2 regions of the Alsobacter sp. R-9 genome follow, and region 2 is predicted to be linked to the other one. Evidence: riboswitches for the same ligand, from Rfam matches in the RefSeq annotation. Region 2 holds a riboswitch; the other holds the start of a gene.
The links. A riboswitch is a leader RNA that binds a small molecule or an ion and turns the genes downstream of it on or off. The one in region 2 is predicted to bind thiamine pyrophosphate.
Positions count from the first base shown of each region.

Region 1 (6,984 bases), on a different contig from region 2:
ATCCAGGTATCGAACAGGGGGCTGTGGTCGATCTCGACGCCTTCGAGCAGTTCGCCGCGGAACAGGGACAGGCGTCGGCGGATCTCGTCGAGGCCAAGCGGCTCCTCCGCCGGCGTGGGCAAGGGAAGGACGGAACGCACGTCCACGGAACAGTCCGACAGGTCGAGAGCGACCGAGTCGTCGCGGGCGTGGAGCCGCCGCCGCTGCGGTTCGTCCACCAGCGCCCGGATCTTGCTGAGGCACCAGCGGAGTTCGCTGCGGGGGTCGCTGGGAACCTCCCATAGCATCTCGCACAATTCACCGCGGCGGACAGGCCCCCGCGCCAGCGCCAGATACCCGAGCAGGGCGCGAACCTTCCGGGAGGGAGGAAGGCGCTGTTCCACGCCGTCGCGCGACACCACGAGGGGCCCGATCAAGCGCAGTTCGAGCCCGCCTTGCCGCTCTCCCGCCGATTCCATGGCCGCTTCCACGCCGGCTCCCACGCCCGCTCCGATCCCTCGCCCCCAGTCTCCCTCTTGCGGATCGCGCTCGGGACAACCGTCGGGGCGAGGTCCGTCGCCAGGACGAACGCCAGTCAGGCGAGACTAGATCAAGGACGCGGAACCGCAAGTCGCGGTGACCGTCGGACCCGCGCACCCCGGCCGCAGACTTTGGCGGCCCGGAACCAGGAAGGAAGACGCCATGTCCGCTGCTCAGCAGATCCCGCCCACCGTCGACTTCGAGGCCATCAAGTCACGGCAGAAGTCGACATGGGCCTCCGGCGACTACGCCATCATCGGAACCACCCTGCAGATCGTCGGCGAAACCCTCTGCGAGGCCGTCGACCTGCGCGCAGGCCAGCGTGTGCTCGACGTCGCCGCCGGCAATGGCAACGCCACGCTGGCGGCAGCACGACGCTTCGCCGACGTCGTGTCCACCGACTACGTCGGAGCGCTGCTGGAGCGCGGCAGGGACCGCGCCAGGGCAGAGCGGCTCATGGTCGACTTCCAGGAGGCCGACGCCGAGGCCCTGCCATTCCCGGACGGCAGCTTCGATGTCGTGCTGTCGACGTTCGGCATCATGTTCACGCCGGATCACGCCCGCACCGCACGAGAACTCGCCCGGGTCTGCCGCAGCGGCGGACGCATCGGTCTCGCCAACTGGACGCCTGACGGGTTCATCGGCCGCCTCTTCAAGGTGATCGGGACCCACGTTCCGCCGCCGGCAGGGGTCAAGTCGCCGGCGCTCTGGGGGACGGAACCCTACGTCGCGGAGCTCTTCGGACGGGACGCCGAGGTCGCATCGACACGGCGGTTCTTCACCTTCCGGTACCGGTCGCCGGCCCATTTCGTCGACCTGTTCCGCGCCGTCTACGGACCGGTCCACAAGGCCTTCGCGTCTCTCGATCCGGCGAAGGCCGAGGCGCTGGAGCACGACATCCTCGCGCTCATCGGAGAGTTCAACACCGCCAGAGACGGCACGGTCGTGGTGCCGAGCGCGTATCTCGAGATCGTCGCCACCCGGTGCTGATCCGGCGCGACGTCTGCAGGACGGTTTGGACCGGGGGCCGCCGTGGCTTCCGGTCCAGCCTGCGTCCGGCTACCAGCCGTACCAGACGCCCGTTCCGTAGTAGGGGCCTCCGCCGTAGCCATAGCCGTAGTAGCGGGGCCTGTAGTAGGGCCCGCCATAGTATGGCCCCGGGCCGTAGTAGTAGCCGCCGGGATAGGTCGAGGCGGCCACGACCGCGCCGCCCACGAGGCCCGCGGTTGCCCCGGCCAGAACCGCGTTGTTGGCGGCCTGTGCCTCCATCCGGTTGTCGCGATAGGCGGTCTGGACGCACCGGTTGAATGTCTTCGTCCCGGGCCGGTAGCCGGAGGCGGCGCACATGTCCTGTGCGCTCATGAGGGATTGTTCCGGCGTCTGACACCCGGCGAGGGCGCAGGACGCGAGGATGGCGAGGGCGAGGCGGTTGAGTGACATCGGCATGTCCCCTTGAAGGGATCGGAGGTCGAAGTCTCCCGCCGCCCGAGGCCGCGGGTCAAGTCCGGCCCATTGCGCAGGCCTCGTCCACTCCGGCGCCGGGGTCGCCTACGCCGTCTTCCGCAGAACAGCGGGGGCCAGCAGGGCCCGCACCCCGGCCTCGTCCGTCGGGCGCCCGATGAAGTAGCCCTGCCCGCTGCAGACACCGAGAAGGCGAAGGGTTTCCATCTCGCTTTCGGTCTCGATGCCTTCCGCAACGATGGTGCATCCGGTCTCGGCCGCGAAATAGATCAGCGCGGCGGCGAGTGCCCGGCGCGCCTGGTCCACGTCCACCGAGCGGGTCAGGCTCATGTCGAGCTTGATGATGTCGGGCTGCAGTTGGACGATGTGCTGGAGCCCCGAATAGCCGGCCCCCGCGTCGTCGATGGCCAGCCGGAAGCCGGCGGCGCGGAGCGGTGCGAGGGCCGCGAGCAGCTGACCATAGTCGCCGACGGGGGCATGCTCCGTCACCTCGATCACCACCCGGCGAGCCGGAACGCCGGAAAGGGCTTCGGCCAGCCGACCGCTCAGCACGGTCTCGGGAGAGGCATTGACTGAGACGTAGATCGGCTCGGGCAGCATGGGGAGGATTTCGAGTCCGGACCGCAGCACGGCGATCTCGAGGTCGACGCCGAGGCCGACACCGAACGCCTCGCCGAACCACTTGTCCGGCGACCGGTAGGGCTCCGGGCGGAACCGGCAGAGCGCCTCGAAGCCGGACGGCTGGCGCTGGCTGAAGCTCCAGATCGGCTGGTAGGCCATCGAGAAGGCGCGCGCCGAGATCACTCCCGCGATCTCCTCGCGCTTGCGCGCCGCCGTGGTCTCCGTCTCATCCTGACGGGTGAGTTCGGCCGCGGCGAGATCGGCGAAGACCCGCATGATCTGCAGGTCCCGTGGATTGAGCGTGCCGTTGGCATGGGGGCTGAGGCAGCAGAACATCCCGAGAGGCGTGCCGTCCTTGCCCCGGATCGGGACGCTCATGTGCGCGCCGATGGGAACGCTCTTCGTGATCGGGATGCTCTGTGCGAGGTCGTAGTCCGACGTGTCCGCCATCAACTCGGGCAGGCGCCCGGCGAGGATGTGCCGGCAATAGACCGAGTCCAGCGGCATCCGGTCGCCGGGCTTGATCATGTGCTCGAGGCCGGGGGCGTCGACCATCCGGAACACCGTCTCGTCGCCCCTGAACTCCGAGATGTACGCGACCTCCATGCCGAGGTGTTTGCGGATCGCCTCAAGGGCGACCTGCACCCCCTCGGGGGAGTCCACCTTGGCATTCAGGGCTGAAGTCAGCACGGGTTGCACCTCGGGCGTCGGTTACGACGATCGTATGACGGGAATCTCTGACGAATCCGTTGCCGAGCCCCGGTCGCCCCGGGTCCCGCGGGGTGGCCGGCGCACCCGAAGCCTGCCGTGCAAACCGCTTGCGCAGCTGCCGCGCCGGCCCTACCGTCCCGACGTCCTGGGGTGCCTTCGGGCTGAGACGGCAGCGGGCCGAACCCATCGAACCTGATCCGGGTCATTCCGGCGGAGGGAGGCGAAACCAATGACTTTGCCGGAACTGCAACCGTCGCCCGAGGCTTCGGCTGGCGTCCTGCGCGCCGTGCGCGCGGAGCGGCCGCTCGTGCACAACATCACGAACTTCGTGGTGATGAACTTCACCGCCAACGTCCTCCTCGCCGCAGGCGCCTCCCCGGCGATGGTTCATGCGGTGGAGGAGGTCGAGGAGTTCGTCGCCTTCTCGCGCGCACTGGTGGTGAACATCGGGACGCTGGATGCCGGCTTCGTGGCCGGCATGGAGCGGGCGGCGACGGCTGCAGCGAAGGCAGGCGTGCCGTGGGTGCTCGACCCCGTCGGCGTCGGCGCGACCGGCTATCGCAACCGGGTCGCCGCCGGACTGCTGGACAGGGGCCCTGCCGTGGTGCGCGGCAACGCCAGCGAGATCATCGCGCTCGCCGGGGTCTCCGGCGCCCGGCCAAGGGGCGTCGACTCGGCGGCCGGAAGCGAGGAGGCGCTGGCCGCGGCAAGGTCGCTGTCGGCGCGCTCGGGCGCCGTGGTCGCCATCACCGGCGCGACGGACTACGTGGTGTCCGGCGACGATGTGAGCGGCATCACCGGCGGCCATCCGATGAGCCAGGACGTGACCGGAACCGGCTGCGCCACGACCGCGCTCGTCGGCGCGTGCCTTGCCGTGGCCGGCCCCCGGGATGGTGCCGTCGCGGCGCTGTCCCTGATGAAGGCGGCGGCGACGCGCGCCGCGGCCGCCGCGCAGGGACCCGGAAGCTTTGCCGTGCATCTGCTGGATGCCCTCCACGCGATCTCCACGGAGGCCTGACCGGTGTCCCGCAACGTCGACCTGAGGGTCTACTTCGTCACCGACGCCCCTCTGACCGCCGGGCGCGAACTCGTCGACGTCGTGCTTGCGGCGGTTCAAGGCGGCGCGACGCTGGTGCAGCTGCGCGACCCTGCCGCCAAGGCGGGACGGCTGCTGGAACAGGCTCGCGCTCTCGTCGCCGCGCTCGCCGGCACGGGCGTGCCGTTGATCGTCAACGACCGGCCGGACGTCGCGCTCGCGGCAGGCGCGGCCGGCGTGCATGTGGGCCAGGACGACCTGCCTCCCGCGGCAGCGCGCGCCATCCTGGGCGAACACGCCGTCATCGGTCTCTCGATCACGCACCCGGACGAGATGGCGTCCGTTCCATGGGACATCGTCGACCACCTTGGCGTGGGTCCCGTCGTCTCCCGCGGCGTCAAGCCGGACGCGGCGGAGCCCATGGGCATCCCCGGCCTCGCGCGATGCGTGCAACTGTCCCGGCGACCCGTCGTCGCCATCGGCGGCATGACGGCCGACGCGGCGGAGCCGTGCATCCGGGCCGGCGCGGACGGCCTCGCCGTGGTCGCCGCCATCGCCGGGAGTCCGGATCCTCGTGCAGCGGCACGCGATATCCGGACCGCCGTCGATGCGGCCCTGCGGTCACGGACCTGAGAGCGGAATCAGCACCTTTTCCCGGGTTCGCGCGGCCGCTCGATCCACGTCTCCACGGCGCCGACACGCCACGAAAGAACGGATCGTCTCCAGCGCGGCACCTTCAGAGGGCATTCTTCTCCCCGCAGGCCCGATCGCGCTGCGTCCGCGGATCCGGCTTGGCGTTCGGAAGCGGGCACGGCAGACTGCCGCTCCGCAGAGACCGTGGTTCGACGACATCCTTCATGACCTCACAGGCGCGCCTCCTGCGCAGCGTCCGACGCAACCTCCTGGCCGCGATCCCGACCATCCTGGCGATCGTGGTGCTCAACTTCTTCCTGCTGAAGCTGGCGCCGGGCGACGCCGCGGACGTGCTCGCCGCGGAGTCGGGCGCCGCCACGGAGGAGCTGATGCGCCAGCTGCGGGCGCGTTTCGGCCTCGATCTGCCGGTCCTGGCCCAGCTGCAGGCCTACCTCGCCGGCCTCGCGCAGGGCAGCCTGGGCTTCTCTCCCCGCTACAACATGCCGGTCGCGGACCTGATCTGGCAGCGGCTTCCGCCGACGCTGCTCCTGATGGCCGTGGCGCTGGTCTTCGCCTTCGTGGCCGGGATCGCTTCGGGCTGCGTGATGGCGCTGCGGGCCAACCGCTGGCCGGACCGCGTCCTGTCGCTGGTCGCGCTTCTGCTCTACTCCCTGCCCGGCTTCTGGGTCGGCCTGATGCTCATCGTGCTGTTTTCCGTGAAGCTCGGCTGGCTGCCGAGCGGCGGACGCGAAACCATCGCGTCGGGGATGACCGGCCTCGATCTCGTTATCGACAGGGCCCGGCACCTCGTGCTGCCAGCCGTGACCCTCGGTCTCTTCTACGTCGCGATCTACGCGCGTCTGACCCGCGCGGCGGTTCTGGAGGTCTCCGAGCTGGACTTCGTCCGCACCGCCCGTGCCAAGGGACTGTCGGGGACGGCCGTGGCCGTGCGCCACGTGCTGCGCAATGCGCTGATCCCCGTGACCACGATGGCCGGCATCCACATCGGCGGCATCCTCGGCGGCGCGGTCGTCGTGGAGACCGTCTTCACCTGGCCCGGCCTCGGCCGGCTCGCGTTCGAGGCGGTCCAGCGCCGTGACTTCAACGTGCTGCTCGGCGTGCTGCTGCTCTCCTCGATCATGGTGATCGTCGTGAACATGCTCGTCGATCTGCTGCAGGCTTGGCTCGACCCCCGGATCGGGGATGCGGCATGACCGACACCACGGTGCCCACGGTGTTTCGCCCGACGCGGTCGGGCTGGCGAACCCTTCTCGCCAATCCCGCAGGTATCGCCTCCCTCGCCTTCCTCGCCGTCGCCATCGCGCTGGCCGTCGCCGCGCCATGGCTCTATCCGGAGGATCCGCTGGCCATGGTGGCGCGCCCGCTGCTGTGGCCCTTCCAGAACCCGGCCTATCCTCTCGGCACGGACAGCCTGGGACGCGACGTCGCCGCCGGCGTGATATGGGGCGCGCGGGTCTCGCTCCTCGTCGGCGTTGCGGCGATGGTGCTCGGTGTCGCCATCGGTCTCGTCGTCGGCGCCATGGCCGGCTACTTCGGCGGCCGGGTGGACCTCGTGCTGGTCAAGATCATCGAGATCTTCCAGACGCCGCCGAGCTTCCTGCTGCTCGTCGTGCTGGTCGCGGTCGCGCAGCCCTCGCTCGCCACGGTCGTTGGCGCCATCGGCATCGTGACGTGGCCGACGACGGCGCGGCTGGTGCGGGCCGAGTTCCGCAGCCTGAGGGGAAAGGACTTCGTCATGGCGGCCCGCAGCCTCGGCTACGGGCACGGCCGGATCATCCTGCAGGAGATCCTGCCCAACGCGCTCCCACCGCTCATCGTCAGCTCGTCGGTGCTGGTCGCCACGGCGATCCTGATGGAGTCTGCTCTCTCCTTCCTCGGCCTGAGCGACCCCAACGTCGTCAGCTGGGGCAGCATGATCGGCGCGGGTCGCGAACTGCTGCGGACAGCCTGGTATCTCAGCGCCGTGCCCGGGCTCGCCATCG
Region 1 is NZ_JBTSWJ010000012.1:148,879-155,862, reverse strand. It holds gene ACX9GQ_RS19055 (tetratricopeptide repeat protein) at 1-458, opposite strand, end outside; gene ACX9GQ_RS19050 (class I SAM-dependent methyltransferase) at 682-1,509, shown strand; gene ACX9GQ_RS19045 (hypothetical protein) at 1,579-1,959, opposite strand; gene ACX9GQ_RS19040 (sensor domain-containing phosphodiesterase) at 2,068-3,291, opposite strand; TPP riboswitch at 3,449-3,547, shown strand; gene thiM (hydroxyethylthiazole kinase) at 3,542-4,330, shown strand; gene thiE (thiamine phosphate synthase) at 4,334-4,981, shown strand; gene ACX9GQ_RS19025 (ABC transporter permease) at 5,206-6,195, shown strand; partial or broken gene ACX9GQ_RS19020 (ABC transporter permease) at 6,231-6,984, shown strand, end outside.
Region 1: another riboswitch for thiamine pyrophosphate. It lies ahead of thiM (hydroxyethylthiazole kinase); the one in region 2 lies ahead of thiB (thiamine ABC transporter substrate binding subunit).

Region 2 (6,984 bases):
GACCAGCACGCATCGGACACGACGAAGACCCGGTAGCCGAGGCAGCCGGCATGCCGCGCCGTCGTGTCGACGGAGTTGTGCGCCAGCACGCCGCACACGACGAGCGTGGTGCAGCCGAGTCCGTCGAGGTGCTCCTCCAGCCCCGTCCCGACGAAGGCGCTCCCGGTCGCCTTCCCGACGACCGCCTCGCCCTCGCGCGGCATCGCCTCGGGCTTGAAGGCGTGCAGCGGCTGCCCCGGCCGGTAGGGCGAGGCAGGCTCGACGGAATCGTGCCGGACGTGCACCACCGGGAACCCGCCGTCCCGCCACGCGCCGATGAGCGCGGCGATGGCCGCCTCCGCACCGGGATTGTTCCGCCGGCCCCAGCGGGGATCGTCGATCGCCCCCTGGACGTCGACGACGAGGAGGGCGGTGTCGGACGGGATGCGCACGGGCGGGCTCCACAGGCCCGCGCCGGCGGGCTCACATCGGGATCAGGACCCACAGGTCGAGGTCGAGGATGACCGCCGGATCGTACTCCTCCCCGACCTTGAGGGGGAAGTCCGCGCAGGGCCGGTCCTTCGTGGCGACGAGCCGTACCCTGAGCGCACCCACGTCGTCGCGCCCGTCGAGCGCCTGCTTGTCGAGGACCTCGCTCCACGCCGACACCGTGCCGCCCGCGAAGAGCGGCGCGACGTGCCGCCCGCCGTTGATCGCGGCGACGTGGAAGGCGTTGCCGAGCCCGTTGAACGACAGCGCCCGGGCGAGCGAGATCACGTGTCCGCCATAGATCAGCCGACGCCCGAAGCGGCTCTGTCCCTGCGAGAGCTGGTCGAAGTGCGCCTTCGCGGTGTTCTGGTAGAGGCGGGTGGCGATCTGGTGCTCCGCCTCCTCCACCGTCATCGCGTCGACGTGGTCGATCCGCTCGCCGACCTCGTAGTGGGCCCAGCGGAACGGCGAGCCCGAGAGATCCTCGTCCCAGGCGGTGGGGTCGATCACCGGGCAGGCATCGCCCAGCGCGTCCGGCGTGACGACGCGCGGCAGGGTCGGCACGTGCTCCTCGAGCACCGGCAGGCCCGGCTCGCGCTTGCGCACCATCACCCAGCGGACATAGTCGAGCACCTCGGTCCCATGCTGGTTGAAGCCCGTCGAGCGGACATAGACCACGCCGGTCTGCCGGTTGGAGTTCTCCTTCAGGCCGATCACCTGCGACACCGATCGCAGCGTGTCGCCCGGATAGACCGGCGCCAGGAACCGCGCGCCGGCGTAGCCAAGGTTCGCCACGGCGTTGAGCGAGATGTCGGGCACCGTCTTGCCGAAGACGACGTGGAACACGAGCAGATCGTCCACTGGCGCGCGGGGATAGCCGATCGCCTGCGCGAAGGCATCGGACGACTGCACGGCGAAGCGGGAGCCGTAGAGCGCGGTGTAGAGCGCCACGTCACCCGTCGTGACGGTGCGCGGCGTCGCGTGCTGGATCGTCTCGCCGAGCCGGAAATCCTCGAAGAAACGCCCGGGGTTCGTCTTGCTCGCGGTCATGCGATCCTCCGCCATTCACGCCGGAGGCGGAGCATGGCCGCAACGTTGCGGTGCAGCAAGCGCGCCGGCGCCCGACCTTCGGCGGAGACGGGGAGACTAGAGCGCCGGCGCGGGCAGTCCCCGTCGCGCGCAGGCGGCGCCCAGCGTGTTGGCGAGCAGGCAGGCGATGGTCATCGGCCCGACGCCCCCCGGAACCGGCGTGATCGCCGACGCCACGCCCATCGCCGCGGCGGTGTCGACGTCGCCGACGAGTCGCGTCTTGCCCTCGCCGAGCTCCGGCGCCGGGATGCGGTTGATGCCGACGTCGATGACGATGGCGCCGGGCTTCACCCAGTCGCCCTTCACCATCTCTGGCCTTCCCACCGCGGCGACGAGGATGTCGCCCCGCCGGGCCACGGAGGGCAGGTCGCGGGTGCGCGAATGCGCCACCGTCACGGTGCAGCTCTCCGCGAGCAGCAGCTGCGCCATCGGCTTGCCGACGATGTTCGAACGGCCGAGGACGACGGCCTCCAGCCCGGAGAGATCCGGCCGCACCGTCTTCAGCAGCATCAGGCTGCCGAGCGGCGTGCAGGGCACGAGCCCGCCGGTGCCCGTGGCGAGCCGTCCGGCGTTGACGGGGTGGAACCCGTCGACGTCCTTGGCCGGGTCGATCGTCTCGATCACGCGGGCGGCATCGATGTGGGAGGGCAGCGGCAGCTGGACGAGGATGCCGTCGACCGCGGGATCCGCGTTGAGCCGGCCGACCAGCGCCAGAAGTTCCGCCTCGCCGGTACTGGCCGGCAGCTTGTGCTCGATGGAGCGCATGCCGGCCTCCACCGTCTGCTTCGCCTTGGAGCGGACATAGACCTGGCTGGCGGGATCCTCGCCGACGAGCACCACCGCGAGGCCCGGGATGACGCCCTGCTTCGCGAGCCGGTCAACATGGTCGCGAATGCGGCCGCGCAGCGCGGCGGCGACGGCCTTGCCGTCGATGATGGTGGCGGCCATGGCGCCCTCCGTATGCCGCGGGGGCGGGCTCAGAGCCCGAGCGTGCGCGCCAGCGCGCCGGCGAGGGCGGCGGCATCGCCCTCGACGTGCAGGGACTTGACCCGGGCGGTCGCACCGGACGAGAGCGTCACCTGCGTCGCCGCGACGCCGCAGGCGGCGGCGAGAAGGCGCGCGAGCGCCGCGTTGGCCTTGCCGGCCTCCGGCACCGCCTTCACCCGGGCCTTGATCACGCGCCGCCCGTCGGACAGCGTCTCGACGCCTTCGATCGCATCGCGCCCGCCGCGCGGCGTCAGGCGCACGCAGACCGACAGGCCTCCGTCGGCTCGCGGTTGCCAGGGGTGCGCGGCGTCGGTCATCAGAACACGTTGGGGTAGATGTAGTAGCCGATCACGCGCTGGATCAGGAAGATCAGCAGCAGCAGCACGATGGGCGAGATGTCGAGGCCGCCCATGTTGGGCAGGCGCCGCCGGATCGGGGCCAGCACCGGCTCGGTGAGCTGGTAGACGCCGTTGTAGATCATGCGGACGAAGTCGTTGCGCATGTTGATCACGTTGAAGGCGATCAGCCAGCTCAGCACCGCCGACGCGATGATGACCCACGTGTACAGGTCGAGCGCGAGCAGGATGACGTCGAGGATGGCGCGCATGAACGGCTCCGGCGGGACAGGCGGCCTTGGTTTAGCCGGGCCGCCTTCCGCGGACAAGCAGGCATCGCGAGGATGCATCGAACGGGCCACGGCCGGAACGGTCCGGCACGCGTCGCCGCCCCGACCCGGCGCGCCCCCGACTTTGCCGATTGACACGCCGCCGCCGCCCGCCTTATGAGGGCGCACCCGGAAGGGGGCTGTAGCTCAGTTGGGAGAGCGCTGCAATCGCACTGCAGAGGTCAGGGGTTCGAATCCCCTCAGCTCCACCAGGTCCCGCCGACCTGGTCATCCTTCTCCTCCACCAAATGCGATCACGACTGACTTGCCGGCCTGCTGCCGGAGCGTGACGCCGCGATCTGCGACCCCGTCTCAGGCGCTTGCGCGCCGCCGCACCCCCCGCTACATCTGCCTTCGCTCACGGGGTGCTCGCGCGGCGAGCTGAGAGGCGATGGTGCCAACCCGACGAACCTGATCCGGGTCATGCCGGCGGAGGGATTGAGGGATGACGAACCTCACCACAGTTGTGTCTGTTGTTTCGCGCGTCGCCGCGGTTGCGGCGCTGGTGGCGTGGGCCGTCGCGCCCGGTGCGGCGTCGGCGCAGGACAAGCCCACGCTCACGGTCCACACCTACTCGTCCTTCGTGGGCAAGTACGGGCCGGGCAAGGCGCTGAAGGAGCGCTTCGAGGAGACCTGCGGGTGCACGGTCGCCTGGATGACGTCCGACGACAGCGGCGGCATCGTCGCGCGCATGAAGCTCGAGGGTGACTCGTCCAAGGCCGACGTCGTGCTCGGCCTCGACGCCAACCTCGCCGGCGACGCGGAGGCCACCGGCCTCCTCGCCCCCCACGGGCGCACGATTCCTGCTCTCGACCTGCCGGTGGCGTGGTCGAGCCGCGTCTTCGTGCCGTTCGACTGGGGCTACCTCGCCTTCGTCTACGACGAGACGAAGCTCAAGACCCCGCCGGCGAGCCTGAAGGAGCTCGTCGAACGTGCCGACGGGCCGCGGATCATCGTGCAGGACCCGCGCACCAGCGCGCCCGGCCTCGGCTTCCTGCTGTGGATGAAGGACGTCTACGGCGAGCAGGCGCCCGCCGCGTGGGCGAAGCTGCGCCCGCGCATCGTCACCTTCACCAAGGGCTGGTCGGAGGCCTACGGCCTGTTTCTCAAGGGCGAGGCCGACATGGTGCTGAGCTACACCACCTCGCCGGCCTACCACGTCGCCGTGGAGAAGAAGCAGCAGTACAAGGCCGCGGCCTTCGCCGAGGGGAACTACCTGCAGGTGGAACTCGCCGCCGTCATGCGGACGACGAAGCAGGCGGACCTCGCCGGCCGCTTCATCGACTTCGTCACGTCGGAGCGGTTCCAGGAGCTGATGCCCGAGGGCAACTGGATGTACCCGGCCCGCACGCCGGCGGCCGGCCTGCCGGCGTCCTTCGCGGGGCTCGCCAAGCCGTCGAAGGGCCTGCTCCTCGACTTCGCGACCGTGCGCGACAACCGCAGGGCGTGGATCGACGAGTGGCTGTCGGCCACCGCGCGCTGACCGCGCCGTGCGCGGTCCCGGCCTCGTCGCCGCGGCGGCCGTCGTCGGGATCGTCGGCACGGGGCTGGCGGGCCTCTGGTCCGCCGGCGACGGGCTCGACCTGCGGGTCCTCGGCAGCCCGTGGCTGCACCGCATCCTGCTGTTCTCGACGCTGCAGGCGGGTCTCTCCACGCTGATTTCGCTCGTCGCCGGCGCCGCCCTGGCGCTGGCGCTGGCCCGCCGCCGGGCCTTCCCCGGCCGCGGCCAGCTCGTCGGCCTGCTCGGCACGGCGACGGCGCTGCCCGCCGTGGTGGTGGTGTTCGCGGTCGTCACCGTCTACGGACGCTCGGGGTGGCTGGGCACCGCGCTCGGCGCCCTCGGCCTGCCGGCCGGCCAGTGGCTCTACGGCCTGCCCGGCATCCTCATCGCCCACGTGTTCCTCAATGCGCCGTTCTGCGCGCGGGTGTTCCTGCGCGCGCTGGAGGCGCAGCCGCCGGAGACGTGGCGGCTTGCCAGCCACCTCGGCCTGCCGCCGCGCACGCTGTTCCGGCACATCGACGCGCCGCTGCTGGCGCGGGAGACGCCGGCCCTCGCGGTCCTCGTCTTCCTGCTGTGCTTCACCAGCTTCGCCACGGTGCTGGCGCTCGGCGGCGGCCCGGACCGCGCCACGCTGGAGGTGGCGATCTACGAGGCCCTGCGGCTTGACGCCGACTTCGCCCGCGCGGCGCTTCTTTCGGGGCTTCAGCTCGCCATCGGCCTGCTGCTGACGGTTCTCTTCGTCCTTTCGGACCGCGGCACGCGGGAGACGGCCGGCGCCGGCCGCGGCGTCGCGCGCCCGGACGCGGCGTCGGGCGCGCTTCGCCTCGCCGACGCGGCGGTGCTCGTCGCCGGAACGCTGTTCCTCGCGCCGCTCGCCCTTTCGGTCGCGACCGGCGCCGGCGCGATTCGCAGCCTTGCCGACGCCGAGGTGCTGCGGGCGACGGCCGCCAGCATCGCCATCGCCGCGACGGCAGCGGTCCTCGCCGTCACGGCTGCGGTCGCCCTCGCGCTCGCCGGGCGCGACCTGCGCTCGGCCCGGCACGGCACGACCGCGGCCGCCTTCGGGCATGTCGCGGTCATACCGCTGGCCGTACCGCCCTTCACCCTCGTCGCCGGCCTGTTCGTGGTGCTGCGCGGCCATGTCGACGTGGCGACCATGGGGGTGCCGATGGTCGTCGTGGTCAACGCGCTGATGGCACTGCCCTTCGCCATGCGCCTCGTCGAGCCGCCCCTGGCGCTGGCGGAACGGCGCTACGGCCGGCTGGCCGCGGGCCTCGGCATCCGCGGGCTCGCCCGCCTGCGCATCGTCGACCGGCCGTTCCTGCTGAGGCCCCTGCGCGGCGCGCTGGCGACCGCCGCGGCGCTTTCGATGGGGGACCTCGGCGTCGTCGCCTTCTTCGGCGGGCCGGACCTCGTCACGCTGCCGCTGCTGCTGTACCAGCGGCTCGGCGCCTACCGGATGGACGAGGCGGCGGCCGTGGCCCTGCTGCTGGCCGCGCTCGTGTTCGTCCTGGCTTGGGCCGCCGGTGCGGAGGCCGACGATGCTCGCGCTTGAGGCGCTGACCGTTCCCTACCCCGGCTTCACCGGGGTCTACACGCTGCGCGTGCCGCGCGGCGAGCTCTGCGCGCTCGTCGGTCCGTCGGGCGGCGGCAAGACGACCCTGCTCTCCGCCATCGCCGGCTTCGAGCCCGTCGCCTCCGGCACGATGACCTTCGACGGCGCGGACCTGAACGCCCTGCCGCCGGCCCGCCGGCCTGTCTCCATGCTGTTCCAGGACTGGAACCTGTTCCCGCACCTCGACGCGGCGGACAATGTCGGGCTCGGCCTGCGGCCCGACCTCCGGCTGACCGCCGGGGACCGGGAGGAGATCGCGGCGGTGCTCGCCCGGGTCGGTCTCGACGGGTTCGGTGGGCGGCGTCCCGGCGAATTGTCCGGCGGCGAGCGCCAGCGCGTGGCGTTGGCCCGCGCGCTCGTCATGCGGCGCCCGCTGCTGCTTCTCGACGAGGCGTTCGCCGCGCTCGACCCCGGCCTGCGCCGGGGCATGATCGACCTCGTCGATGAGCTGCGGCGCGAGCGCGGGCTCACGGTGCTGATGTCGATCCACACGCCGGAGGATGTGCTGGGCCGCGCCGGTGCGATGGCCTTCGTCGCAGGCGGCCGGGTGCGCCTGCACGGCCCGCCGGCCGACGTGCTCGGGAGCGACGACACGGACGTGCGCCGCTTCGTCGGGCGGCGCGTGCCGGGGGCCTGAGGCGCGGCGCGACGGCCTCAGTG
Region 2 is NZ_JBTSWJ010000009.1:169,454-176,437, reverse strand. It holds gene ACX9GQ_RS15920 (cysteine hydrolase family protein) at 1-431, opposite strand, end outside; gene ACX9GQ_RS15915 (MaoC family dehydratase) at 463-1,518, opposite strand; gene folD (bifunctional methylenetetrahydrofolate dehydrogenase/methenyltetrahydrofolate cyclohydrolase FolD) at 1,615-2,505, opposite strand; gene ACX9GQ_RS15905 (DUF167 family protein) at 2,535-2,861, opposite strand; gene ACX9GQ_RS15900 (YggT family protein) at 2,861-3,151, opposite strand; tRNA gene ACX9GQ_RS15895 (tRNA-Ala) at 3,345-3,420, shown strand; TPP riboswitch at 3,560-3,664, shown strand; gene thiB (thiamine ABC transporter substrate binding subunit) at 3,654-4,691, shown strand; gene ACX9GQ_RS15885 (ABC transporter permease subunit) at 4,699-6,264, shown strand; gene ACX9GQ_RS15880 (thiamine ABC transporter ATP-binding protein) at 6,251-6,961, shown strand; gene ACX9GQ_RS15875 (universal stress protein) at 6,979-6,984, opposite strand, start outside.